DNA from 3 places in the Cytobacillus spongiae genome. Region 3 is predicted to be linked to each of the others. Evidence: a T-box and tRNA genes for the amino acid it is inferred to sense, from the RefSeq annotation. Region 3 holds a T-box; the other regions hold tRNA genes.
The links. The T-box of region 3 lies ahead of thrS (threonine--tRNA ligase). A T-box ahead of a tRNA ligase gene usually reads a tRNA of that ligase, here a tRNA-Thr.
Positions count from the first base shown of each region.

Region 1: it encodes a tRNA-Thr, which carries the amino acid that the T-box ahead of thrS (threonine--tRNA ligase) is inferred to sense. The anticodon was not compared.
Region 2: it encodes a tRNA-Thr, which carries the amino acid that the T-box ahead of thrS (threonine--tRNA ligase) is inferred to sense. The anticodon was not compared.

Region 1 is NZ_CP089997.1:952,235-955,482, reverse strand. Features, by position in the region: tRNA gene LS684_RS05075 (tRNA-Ile) at 49-125, opposite strand; tRNA gene LS684_RS05070 (tRNA-Gly) at 131-204, opposite strand; tRNA gene LS684_RS05065 (tRNA-Cys) at 217-290, opposite strand; tRNA gene LS684_RS05060 (tRNA-Gln) at 295-369, opposite strand; tRNA gene LS684_RS05055 (tRNA-His) at 406-481, opposite strand; tRNA gene LS684_RS05050 (tRNA-Trp) at 504-577, opposite strand; tRNA gene LS684_RS05045 (tRNA-Tyr) at 585-668, opposite strand; tRNA gene LS684_RS05040 (tRNA-Phe) at 680-752, opposite strand; tRNA gene LS684_RS05035 (tRNA-Asp) at 940-1,016, opposite strand; tRNA gene LS684_RS05030 (tRNA-Met) at 1,020-1,093, opposite strand; tRNA gene LS684_RS05025 (tRNA-Ser) at 1,118-1,210, opposite strand; tRNA gene LS684_RS05020 (tRNA-Met) at 1,234-1,307, opposite strand; tRNA gene LS684_RS05015 (tRNA-Ala) at 1,328-1,403, opposite strand; tRNA gene LS684_RS05010 (tRNA-Pro) at 1,421-1,497, opposite strand; tRNA gene LS684_RS05005 (tRNA-Arg) at 1,501-1,577, opposite strand; tRNA gene LS684_RS05000 (tRNA-Leu) at 1,592-1,677, opposite strand; tRNA gene LS684_RS04995 (tRNA-Gly) at 1,686-1,760, opposite strand; tRNA gene LS684_RS04990 (tRNA-Leu) at 1,773-1,854, opposite strand; tRNA gene LS684_RS04985 (tRNA-Lys) at 1,865-1,940, opposite strand; tRNA gene LS684_RS04980 (tRNA-Thr) at 1,951-2,026, opposite strand; tRNA gene LS684_RS04975 (tRNA-Val) at 2,037-2,112, opposite strand; tRNA gene LS684_RS04970 (tRNA-Glu) at 2,122-2,196, opposite strand; rRNA gene rrf (5S ribosomal RNA) at 2,207-2,323, opposite strand; rRNA gene LS684_RS04960 (23S ribosomal RNA) at 2,504-3,248, opposite strand, start outside.
Region 2 is NZ_CP089997.1:3,364,717-3,367,964, forward strand. Features, by position in the region: tRNA gene LS684_RS16960 (tRNA-Phe) at 1-42, opposite strand, end outside; tRNA gene LS684_RS16965 (tRNA-Asp) at 192-268, opposite strand; tRNA gene LS684_RS16970 (tRNA-Met) at 272-345, opposite strand; tRNA gene LS684_RS16975 (tRNA-Ser) at 369-461, opposite strand; tRNA gene LS684_RS16980 (tRNA-Ile) at 479-555, opposite strand; tRNA gene LS684_RS16985 (tRNA-Met) at 565-641, opposite strand; tRNA gene LS684_RS16990 (tRNA-Ala) at 662-737, opposite strand; tRNA gene LS684_RS16995 (tRNA-Pro) at 754-830, opposite strand; tRNA gene LS684_RS17000 (tRNA-Arg) at 834-910, opposite strand; tRNA gene LS684_RS17005 (tRNA-Leu) at 924-1,012, opposite strand; tRNA gene LS684_RS17010 (tRNA-Gly) at 1,021-1,095, opposite strand; tRNA gene LS684_RS17015 (tRNA-Leu) at 1,105-1,189, opposite strand; tRNA gene LS684_RS17020 (tRNA-Lys) at 1,200-1,275, opposite strand; tRNA gene LS684_RS17025 (tRNA-Thr) at 1,292-1,367, opposite strand; tRNA gene LS684_RS17030 (tRNA-Val) at 1,378-1,453, opposite strand; rRNA gene rrf (5S ribosomal RNA) at 1,463-1,579, opposite strand; rRNA gene LS684_RS17040 (23S ribosomal RNA) at 1,767-3,248, opposite strand, start outside.
Region 3 is NZ_CP089997.1:2,297,465-2,300,712, reverse strand. Features, by position in the region: gene LS684_RS11615 (biotin transporter BioY) at 1-37, opposite strand, end outside; gene LS684_RS11610 (sporulation protein) at 508-897, shown strand; T-box leader at 1,114-1,340, shown strand; T-box leader at 1,375-1,599, shown strand; gene thrS (threonine--tRNA ligase) at 1,650-3,248, shown strand, end outside.

The DNA.
Region 1 (3,248 bases), 1.3 Mb from region 3:
ATATGTATATAATACCATGTATATTCATAAAAATTCAAGTGTATATTATGGTGGGCCTAAATGGACTCGAACCATCGACCTCACGCTTATCAGGCGTGCGCTCTAACCAGCTGAGCTATAGGCCCCTAATTGGAGCGGGTGATGGGAATCGAACCCACGACATCAGCTTGGAAGGCTGAGGTTTTACCATTAAACTACACCCGCATATTAATTAAATGGAGGCGGCAACCGGATTTGAACCGGTGGTGAAGGTTTTGCAGACCTCTGCCTTACCACTTGGCTATGCCGCCCTTTTGGCTGGGCTAGCAGGATTCGAACCTACGCATGACGGAGTCAAAGTCCGTTGCCTTACCGCTTGGCTATAGCCCACTATTTATAATCACATATTAAATTATTTAATAATAATGGGGCGACTGATGGGAATCGAACCCACGAGTGTCGGAGCCACAATCCGATGCGTTAACCACTTCGCCACAGCCGCCATGATAAATACTTTGTTTGATTGGCAGGGGCAGTAGGAATCGAACCCACACCGGAGGTTTTGGAGACCTCTGTTCTACCGTTAAACTATGCCCCTATGTAAATGGTGGAGGGGGACGGATTCGAACCGCCGAACCCGAAGGAGCGGATTTACAGTCCGCCGCGTTTAGCCACTTCGCTACCCCTCCATAATGAAAGGTGGCTCAGGACGGAATCGAACCGCCGACACAAGGATTTTCAGTCCTTTGCTCTACCGACTGAGCTACTGAGCCAAATAATATTTTAACATACTTATTTCGTAAAATGAGTCAAAGTCAAACCTTCGTCCCGATTTCAGAATGATTATTCATGAAGCCATTCAATCGGTACGCTGTTGATTATTCAAGAAGCTTATTCATTCGTGCTCTACCGACTGAGCTACTGAGCAAATATAATAATGTATTACTTGTTTCGTAAAAATGGCGGTCCGGACGGGACTCGAACCCGCGACCTCCTGCGTGACAGGCAGGCATTCTAACCAACTGAACTACCGGACCAAATTGCGGGGACAGGATTTGAACCTGCGACCTTCGGGTTATGAGCCCGACGAGCTACCGGACTGCTCCACCCCGCGATAATATAATAGTAATAAAAAATATGGAGGAGGAAGAGGGATTCGAACCCCCGCGCGGTTTAACCCGCCTGTCGGTTTTCAAGACCGATCCCTTCAGCCGAACTTGGGTATTCCTCCGTTTAATTATAATATGAAGTTAATAGCGGCGGAGGGAATCGAACCCACGACCTCACGGGTATGAACCGTACGCTCTAGCCAGCTGAGCTACGCCGCCATGATGAATCAAATTATAATTGGTGGAGCCTAGCGGGATCGAACCGCTGACCTCCTGCGTGCAAGGCAGGCGCTCTCCCAGCTGAGCTAAGGCCCCAATGAATTTATAAGAAGTGGTCGGGAAGACAGGATTCGAACCTGCGACCCCTTGGTCCCAAACCAAGTGCTCTACCAAGCTGAGCTACTTCCCGTAATGGCGCGCCCGAGAGGAGTCGAACCCCTAACCTTTTGATCCGTAGTCAAACGCTCTATCCAATTGAGCTACGGGCGCTTTTTATAAAATGATGCCGAGGACCGGAATCGAACCGGTACGGTAGTCACCTACCGCAGGATTTTAAGTCCTGTGCGTCTGCCAGTTCCGCCACCCCGGCACTATCTTTGGAGCGGAAGACGGGATTCGAACCCGCGACCCCCACCTTGGCAAGGTGGTGTTCTACCACTGAACTACTTCCGCATATATAAATAATGCGGGTGAAGGGAGTCGAACCCCCACGCCTTGCGGCGCCAGATCCTAAGTCTGGTGCGTCTGCCAATTCCGCCACACCCGCATATTCTAAATGGTGAGCCATGAAGGACTCGAACCTTCGACCCTCTGATTAAAAGTCAGATGCTCTACCGACTGAGCTAATGGCTCATTCAAAAAATGGTGCCGGCGAGAGGACTTGAACCCCCAACCTACTGATTACAAGTCAGTTGCTCTACCAATTGAGCTACACCGGCATAAAACATATGGTGGAGGATGACGGGATCGAACCGCCGACCCCCTGCTTGTAAGGCAGGTGCTCTCCCAGCTGAGCTAATCCTCCATATTAAAATGGTGACCCGTACGGGATTCGAACCCGTGTTACCGCCGTGAAAGGGCGGTGTCTTAACCGCTTGACCAACGGGCCAATTTAGTAAGTCTAGCAATGTCCTACTCTCACAAGGGGACAGCCCCTAACTACCATCGGCGCTGAGAAACTTAACTTCCGTGTTCGGCATGGGAACGGGTGTGACCTTCTCGCAATAATTACTAGACTTTAAATTAGCGACAAAAATTATATTAACAAAACAATAATATTTTGTCAAGAGGTTCATTCCCTCAAAACTAGATAATGTATAGAAGAAGAAAGAATAACGGTAATGCCATTTTCATAACTAATCCAGCTCCGGCTCCTACCTTCTATCGAAGTTGTACAGTCGCCTTCGCTTTCTTATTTGGTTAAGTCCTCGATCGATTAGTATCAGTCAGCTCCACATGTCACCATGCTTCCACCTCTGACCTATCAACCTGATCATCTTTCAGGGATCTTACTAGCTTGCGCTATGGGAAATCTCATCTTGAGGGGGGCTTCATGCTTAGATGCTTTCAGCACTTATCCCTTCCGCACATAGCTACCCAGCGATGCCTTTGGCAAGACAACTGGTACACCAGCGGTGCGTCCATCCCGGTCCTCTCGTACTAAGGACAGCTCCTCTCAAATTTCCTACGCCCACGACGGATAGGGACCGAACTGTCTCACGACGTTCTGAACCCAGCTCGCGTACCGCTTTAATGGGCGAACAGCCCAACCCTTGGGACCGACTACAGCCCCAGGATGCGATGAGCCGACATCGAGGTGCCAAACCTCCCCGTCGATGTGGACTCTTGGGGGAGATAAGCCTGTTATCCCCGGGGTAGCTTTTATCCGTTGAGCGATGGCCCTTCCATGCGGAACCACCGGATCACTAAGCCCGACTTTCGTCCCTGCTCGACTTGTAGGTCTCGCAGTCAAGCTCCCTTGTGCCTTTACACTCTACGAATGATTTCCAACCATTCTGAGGGAACCTTTGGGCGCCTCCGTTACTCTTTAGGAGGCGACCGCCCCAGTCAAACTGCCCACCTGACACTGTCTCCCGCCCCGATCAGGGGCGTGGGTTAGAATTTCAATACAGCCAGGGTAGTATCCCACCAATGCCTCCA
Region 2 (3,248 bases), 1.1 Mb from region 3:
AGGATTTTCAGTCCTTTGCTCTACCGACTGAGCTACTGAGCCAAATTTAATAGTGATTTACTTATTTTAAAAATGTTCGTAAAATGTGTCAAACCTTCGTTCCGATTTCAGAATGATTATTCAAGAAGCTTATTCGGTCGTGCTCTACCGACTGAGCCAAATATAATAATACATTACTTATTTCGTGAAAATGGCGGTCCGGACGGGACTCGAACCCGCGACCTCCTGCGTGACAGGCAGGCATTCTAACCAACTGAACTACCGGACCAAATTGCGGGGACAGGATTTGAACCTGCGACCTTCGGGTTATGAGCCCGACGAGCTACCGGACTGCTCCACCCCGCGATAATAATATTTAGATAAATAAGTGGCGGAGGAAGAGGGATTCGAACCCCCGCGCGGTTTAACCCGCCTGTCGGTTTTCAAGACCGATCCCTTCAGCCGGACTTGGGTATTCCTCCGCAGTATAAAATTGAGATGGTGGACCTTGTAGGACTCGAACCTACGACCGGACGGTTATGAGCCGTCTGCTCTAACCAGCTGAGCTAAAGGTCCAAGACTTCATGGTAGCGGCGGAGGGAATCGAACCCACGACCTCACGGGTATGAACCGTACGCTCTAGCCAGCTGAGCTACGCCGCCATGATAAATCAAAGTATAATTGGTGGAGCCTAGCGGGATCGAACCGCTGACCTCCTGCGTGCAAGGCAGGCGCTCTCCCAGCTGAGCTAAGGCCCCAATCTTTTTTAGAAAATGGTCGGGAAGACAGGATTCGAACCTGCGACCCCTTGGTCCCAAACCAAGTGCTCTACCAAGCTGAGCTACTTCCCGAAATGGCGCGCCCGAGAGGAGTCGAACCCCTAACCTTTTGATCCGTAGTCAAACGCTCTATCCAATTGAGCTACGGGCGCAATATTTATAAAATGGTGCCGAGGACCGGAATCGAACCGGTACGGTAGTCACCTACCGCAGGATTTTAAGTCCTGTGCGTCTGCCAGTTCCGCCACCCCGGCACTACCTTTGGAGCGGAAGACGGGATTCGAACCCGCGACCCCCACCTTGGCAAGGTGGTGTTCTACCACTGAACTACTTCCGCATATATAATTGGTGCGGGTGAAGGGAGTCGAACCCCCACGCCTTGCGGCGCCAGATCCTAAGTCTGGTGCGTCTGCCAATTCCGCCACACCCGCATGATATAAATGGTGAGCCATGAAGGACTCGAACCTTCGACCCTCTGATTAAAAGTCAGATGCTCTACCGACTGAGCTAATGGCTCATATTAGTATATAAAATGGTGCCGGCGAGAGGACTTGAACCCCCAACCTACTGATTACAAGTCAGTTGCTCTACCAATTGAGCTACACCGGCATAAAGAATATGGTGGAGGATGACGGGATCGAACCGCCGACCCCCTGCTTGTAAGGCAGGTGCTCTCCCAGCTGAGCTAATCCTCCATTATATACGCTTGGCGACGTCCTACTCTCACAAGGGGACAGCCCCTAACTACCATCGGCGCTGAGAAGCTTAACTTCCGTGTTCGGCATGGGAACGGGTGTGACCTTCTCGCTATCGTCACCAAACTTTTCTTAAAGACATATATTATTATAATATGTTTTAAGTATTTTTCAAGAGAAATTTTATATTTATTCCCTCAAAACTAGATAATGTATAGAAGAAGAAAGAATATCGGTAATGCCATTTTCATAACTAGTCCAGCTACGGCTCCTACCTTCTATCGAAGTTGTACAGTCGCCTTCGCTTTCTTATTTGGTTAAGTCCTCGATCGATTAGTATCAGTCAGCTCCACATGTCACCATGCTTCCACCTCTGACCTATCAACCTGATCATCTTTCAGGGATCTTACTAGCTTGCGCTATGGGAAATCTCATCTTGAGGGGGGCTTCATGCTTAGATGCTTTCAGCACTTATCCCTTCCGCACATAGCTACCCAGCGATGCCTTTGGCAAGACAACTGGTACACCAGCGGTGCGTCCATCCCGGTCCTCTCGTACTAAGGACAGCTCCTCTCAAATTTCCTACGCCCACGACGGATAGGGACCGAACTGTCTCACGACGTTCTGAACCCAGCTCGCGTACCGCTTTAATGGGCGAACAGCCCAACCCTTGGGACCGACTACAGCCCCAGGATGCGATGAGCCGACATCGAGGTGCCAAACCTCCCCGTCGATGTGGACTCTTGGGGGAGATAAGCCTGTTATCCCCGGGGTAGCTTTTATCCGTTGAGCGATGGCCCTTCCATGCGGAACCACCGGATCACTAAGCCCGACTTTCGTCCCTGCTCGACTTGTAGGTCTCGCAGTCAAGCTCCCTTGTGCCTTTACACTCTACGAATGATTTCCAACCATTCTGAGGGAACCTTTGGGCGCCTCCGTTACTCTTTAGGAGGCGACCGCCCCAGTCAAACTGCCCACCTGACACTGTCTCCCGCCCCGATCAGGGGCGTGGGTTAGAATTTCAATACAGCCAGGGTAGTATCCCACCAATGCCTCCACCGAAGCTGGCGCTCCGGCTTCCAAGGCTCCTACCTATCCTGTACAAGCTGTACCAAAATTCAATATCAGGCTACAGTAAAGCTCCACGGGGTCTTTCCGTCCTGTCGCGGGTAACCTGCATCTTCACAGGTACTATAATTTCACCGAGTCTCTCGTTGAGACAGTGCCCAGATCGTTACGCCTTTCGTGCGGGTCGGAACTTACCCGACAAGGAATTTCGCTACCTTAGGACCGTTATAGTTACGGCCGCCGTTTACTGGGGCTTCGATTCAGAGCTTCGCTTACGCTAACCCCTCCTCTTAACCTTCCAGCACCGGGCAGGCGTCAGCCCCTATACTTCGCCTTGCGGCTTTGCAGAGACCTGTGTTTTTGCTAAACAGTCGCCTGGGCCTATTCACTGCGGCTTTTCAGGGCTATTCACCCTAAAAAGCACCCCTTCTCCCGAAGTTACGGGGTCATTTTGCCGAGTTCCTTAACGAGAGTTCTCTCGCTCACCTTAGGATTCTCTCCTCGCCTACCTGTGTCGGTTTGCGGTACGGGCACCTTTTTCCTCGCTAGAGGCTTTTCTTGGCAGTGTGGAATCAGGAACTTCGGTACTTTATTTCCCTCGCCATCACAGCTCCGCCTTATGGTAACGGGATTTGCCTCGTTACCGGCCTAACTGCTTGGACGCGCATATCCAACAGCGCGCTTACCCTATCCTCCTGCGTCCCCCCATTGCTCAAACGGAAAAGAG
Region 3 (3,248 bases):
CAAGCGTAATGTCAATTGCCTTAAATTGTTTCTTCATTTTGTTAACCCCCATATGAGAAATAGTAATGTAACTCTAGGATAATCGTAGGAACTATTTAATGTCAACCAAATGTTAATATAAGTTTACATAAATATAACTGAATTTTGCATAAAATTAATTGTGTATAATTAATTTATGTAAACTAATGTGGATGTTCAAGGAAATATTTGACTGACTGCTATTTTTATAGTATTCTAATATTAATTTAATAAGTTCTCCAAAGGGGAGTAGCTTTAGCAGCAAAGTCGTCATTTCAGAGACACGTGTCTCTCGGCTTTGTTGGCAACAAACTTTATGTTGTTAGCAAGACCTTTACCAATTCGGTAAAGGTCTTTATGTTTAGGTCTTTACCAGATAAATGGTAGAGGCCTTTTTTGTTTGAAAAAGCCTGCTTACAAAATGCTAGATGCAATGAAACGCAAGAAACCCATTAAACAGCCAAAATAATTGATAGGAGAGGATAAATCATGATTCTACGAAAATATATGTCTCTACTTGGTGTAGGTGCAGCTAATATTGATTTAATTCTAGAGAAAACAGATTTTAATATAGGAGAAAGTGTAAATGGTTATTTTTCTATTGTAGGAGGAACAATTGAACAGAAAATAAGGCGAATCGAATGTGATCTAGTATTAAAAGATCGGAAAACGAAAAGTGAACACATCATTGAATCGTTTACGATGTATTCTACAAAGTCCATTGCATCTACAGAAATGAATAAAATCCCTTTTTCATTCCATTTACCAAAAAATATTCGTTGTTCAGATGAGAATATTTCCTATCGCTTTAAAACGAAGATGTATTTTCAAGAGGGAGTTAAGAGTGAGGATCAAGACTTCATTCGAATTCATGGTTGATTAGGTGGTTTACGCTGAACTAGGGAAGTGTGATTTGGTGTTAGTTAGATTAGTCAGTATAGAGCATAAAAAAATTTAGAGAGCTAAAATCATCTTAAATACTGGGAGAATACTGTGTTTTTGAAAAATCAATGGATGTAGATTTTCAAACAATGAAAAATAAATGATTGCAAAAAATAAATCATTCATGTAAGATGTAAAATAATTCAAATTTATGAAAATGCTTTGATTAGGACAACATTTACTTTTTACGGTTTCCAGAGAGGGAAGGAAAGCTGAAATCTTCCTAACGCAGGGAAAGTATCTTACCACCTTTGAGCAGTATTGGGGAACTTAAAGTATCCAATACCGTATCTGCGACGTTACAGCACCAAAGCCATAAGCTCGTTTTTAGCTTGTGGGAAATTGGGTGGAACCACGAATATGACGCATTCGTCCCTTGCCATAGGGATGGATGCGTTTTTATTTTTAATTTCATATGATGCGATGAGAAGGACATGATTTATTTTTACGGTTTTCAGAGAGGGAAGGAATCGCTGTGAACTTCCTAGCTTAGGAAAATAATTTACCGCCTTTGAGCAGTATTGGGGAATTAAAGTATCCAATGCCGTTTTTGCGACGTTACAGCACCAAAGCCATAAGCTCATTTTTAGCTTGTGGGAAATTGGGTGGAACCACGAATATGACGCATTCGTCCCTTGCCATAGGGATGGGTGCGTTTTTTTATACTTTTAAAAGGAGTGTTTAGAATGATGAGTGAGAAATGTATACATGTACAATTTCCGGATGGGAAAATCAAGGAATTTCCAATAGGAATAACGGTAAAAAAGGTAGCAGAGTCAATTAGCTCAAGCCTATGTAAAAAAGCAGTTGCAGGGAAAATAGATGAACAACTGGTTGATTTGAGCTATAAGCTAGAAAAAGATGTAAAGCTCACAATATTAACTTTAGATTCAGAAGAAGCAGTGGCTATTTTAAGACACTCATCTGCACACGTGTTAGCGCAGGCTGTAAAGAGAATTCATGGTCATGTAGAATTAGCCATTGGACCTGTTATTGAAGATGGATTTTATTATGACATGAACCTTGAGCATCCGATTACTTCTGATGATTTATCCGCAATTGAAAAAGAAATGGAAAACATCATCAGTGAAAATCTAGAAATCGAGCGAATGGAAGTTTCCTTTGAAGAAGCTCAAAAGCTATTTGAAAAGAAGAATGAGCCTTTTAAGTTAGAGATTTTAAAGGACATCCCAAAGGGAGAAAACATAACTCTTTATGCGCAAGGAGATTTTATTGACCTTTGCCGCGGACCACATCTTCCATCTACAGGCTACATTAAGGCGTTTAAATTAACACGCGTATCAGGTGCATATTGGCGAGGAGATAGTAATAATCAGGTACTTCAGCGAATCTATGGCGTGGCATTTAGAAATAAAAAAGAGCTAAGTGAGTATGTAGATTTCTTAGAAGAAGCTGCAAAACGAGATCATCGTAAGCTAGGAAAGCAGTTAGAGCTATTTATGTTTTCTGAAGAGGCACCTGGAATGCCATTTTATTTACCAAATGGACAAATCATTAGGAATGAGTTAGAAAATTATTCTCGAGTCGTTCAACAAAAGGCCAATTATGATGAAGTACGTACTCCGTTCATGATGAATCAAGAGTTATGGGAAAAATCAGGTCATTGGGATCATTATCATGAAAATATGTACTTTACGGAGGTTGAACATAAAAAATTTGCTCTCAAACCAATGAATTGCCCAGGGCATATGCTGATGTTTAAAAACAATCTTTATTCGTATCGAGATCTGCCAATTCGAATGGCGGAGTTCGGCCAAGTTCACCGTCATGAGTATAGTGGTGCATTAAATGGAATGCTTCGAGTCCGCACATTTTGTCAGGATGATGCCCATATATTTGTTCGGGAGGATCAAATCGAAAGTGAAATTAAGCAGGTTATTCACTTAATTGACGAAGTATACACTACATTTGGTTTTGACTATTCAGTAGAACTATCGACTCGCCCTGAAGATTCATTAGGGGATGATCGTCTATGGGAAACTTCTGAAGAAGCATTAAAGAGCGTATTGGAGAGCTTGAATGTTCCTTACCATTTAAATGAAGGGGATGGAGCATTTTATGGACCGAAAATTGACTTTCACATAAAGGATGCGCTAAAACGAAGCCATCAATGTGCAACGATACAGCTTGATTTTCAAATGCCTGAAAAGTTTGATTTGACATATATCGATCAATCTAAACAAAAAGTTCGCCCAGTTGTCATTCACCGAGCTATATTTGGATCAATCGACCGGTTCTTTGGGATTTTAATCGAACATTTTGCAGGA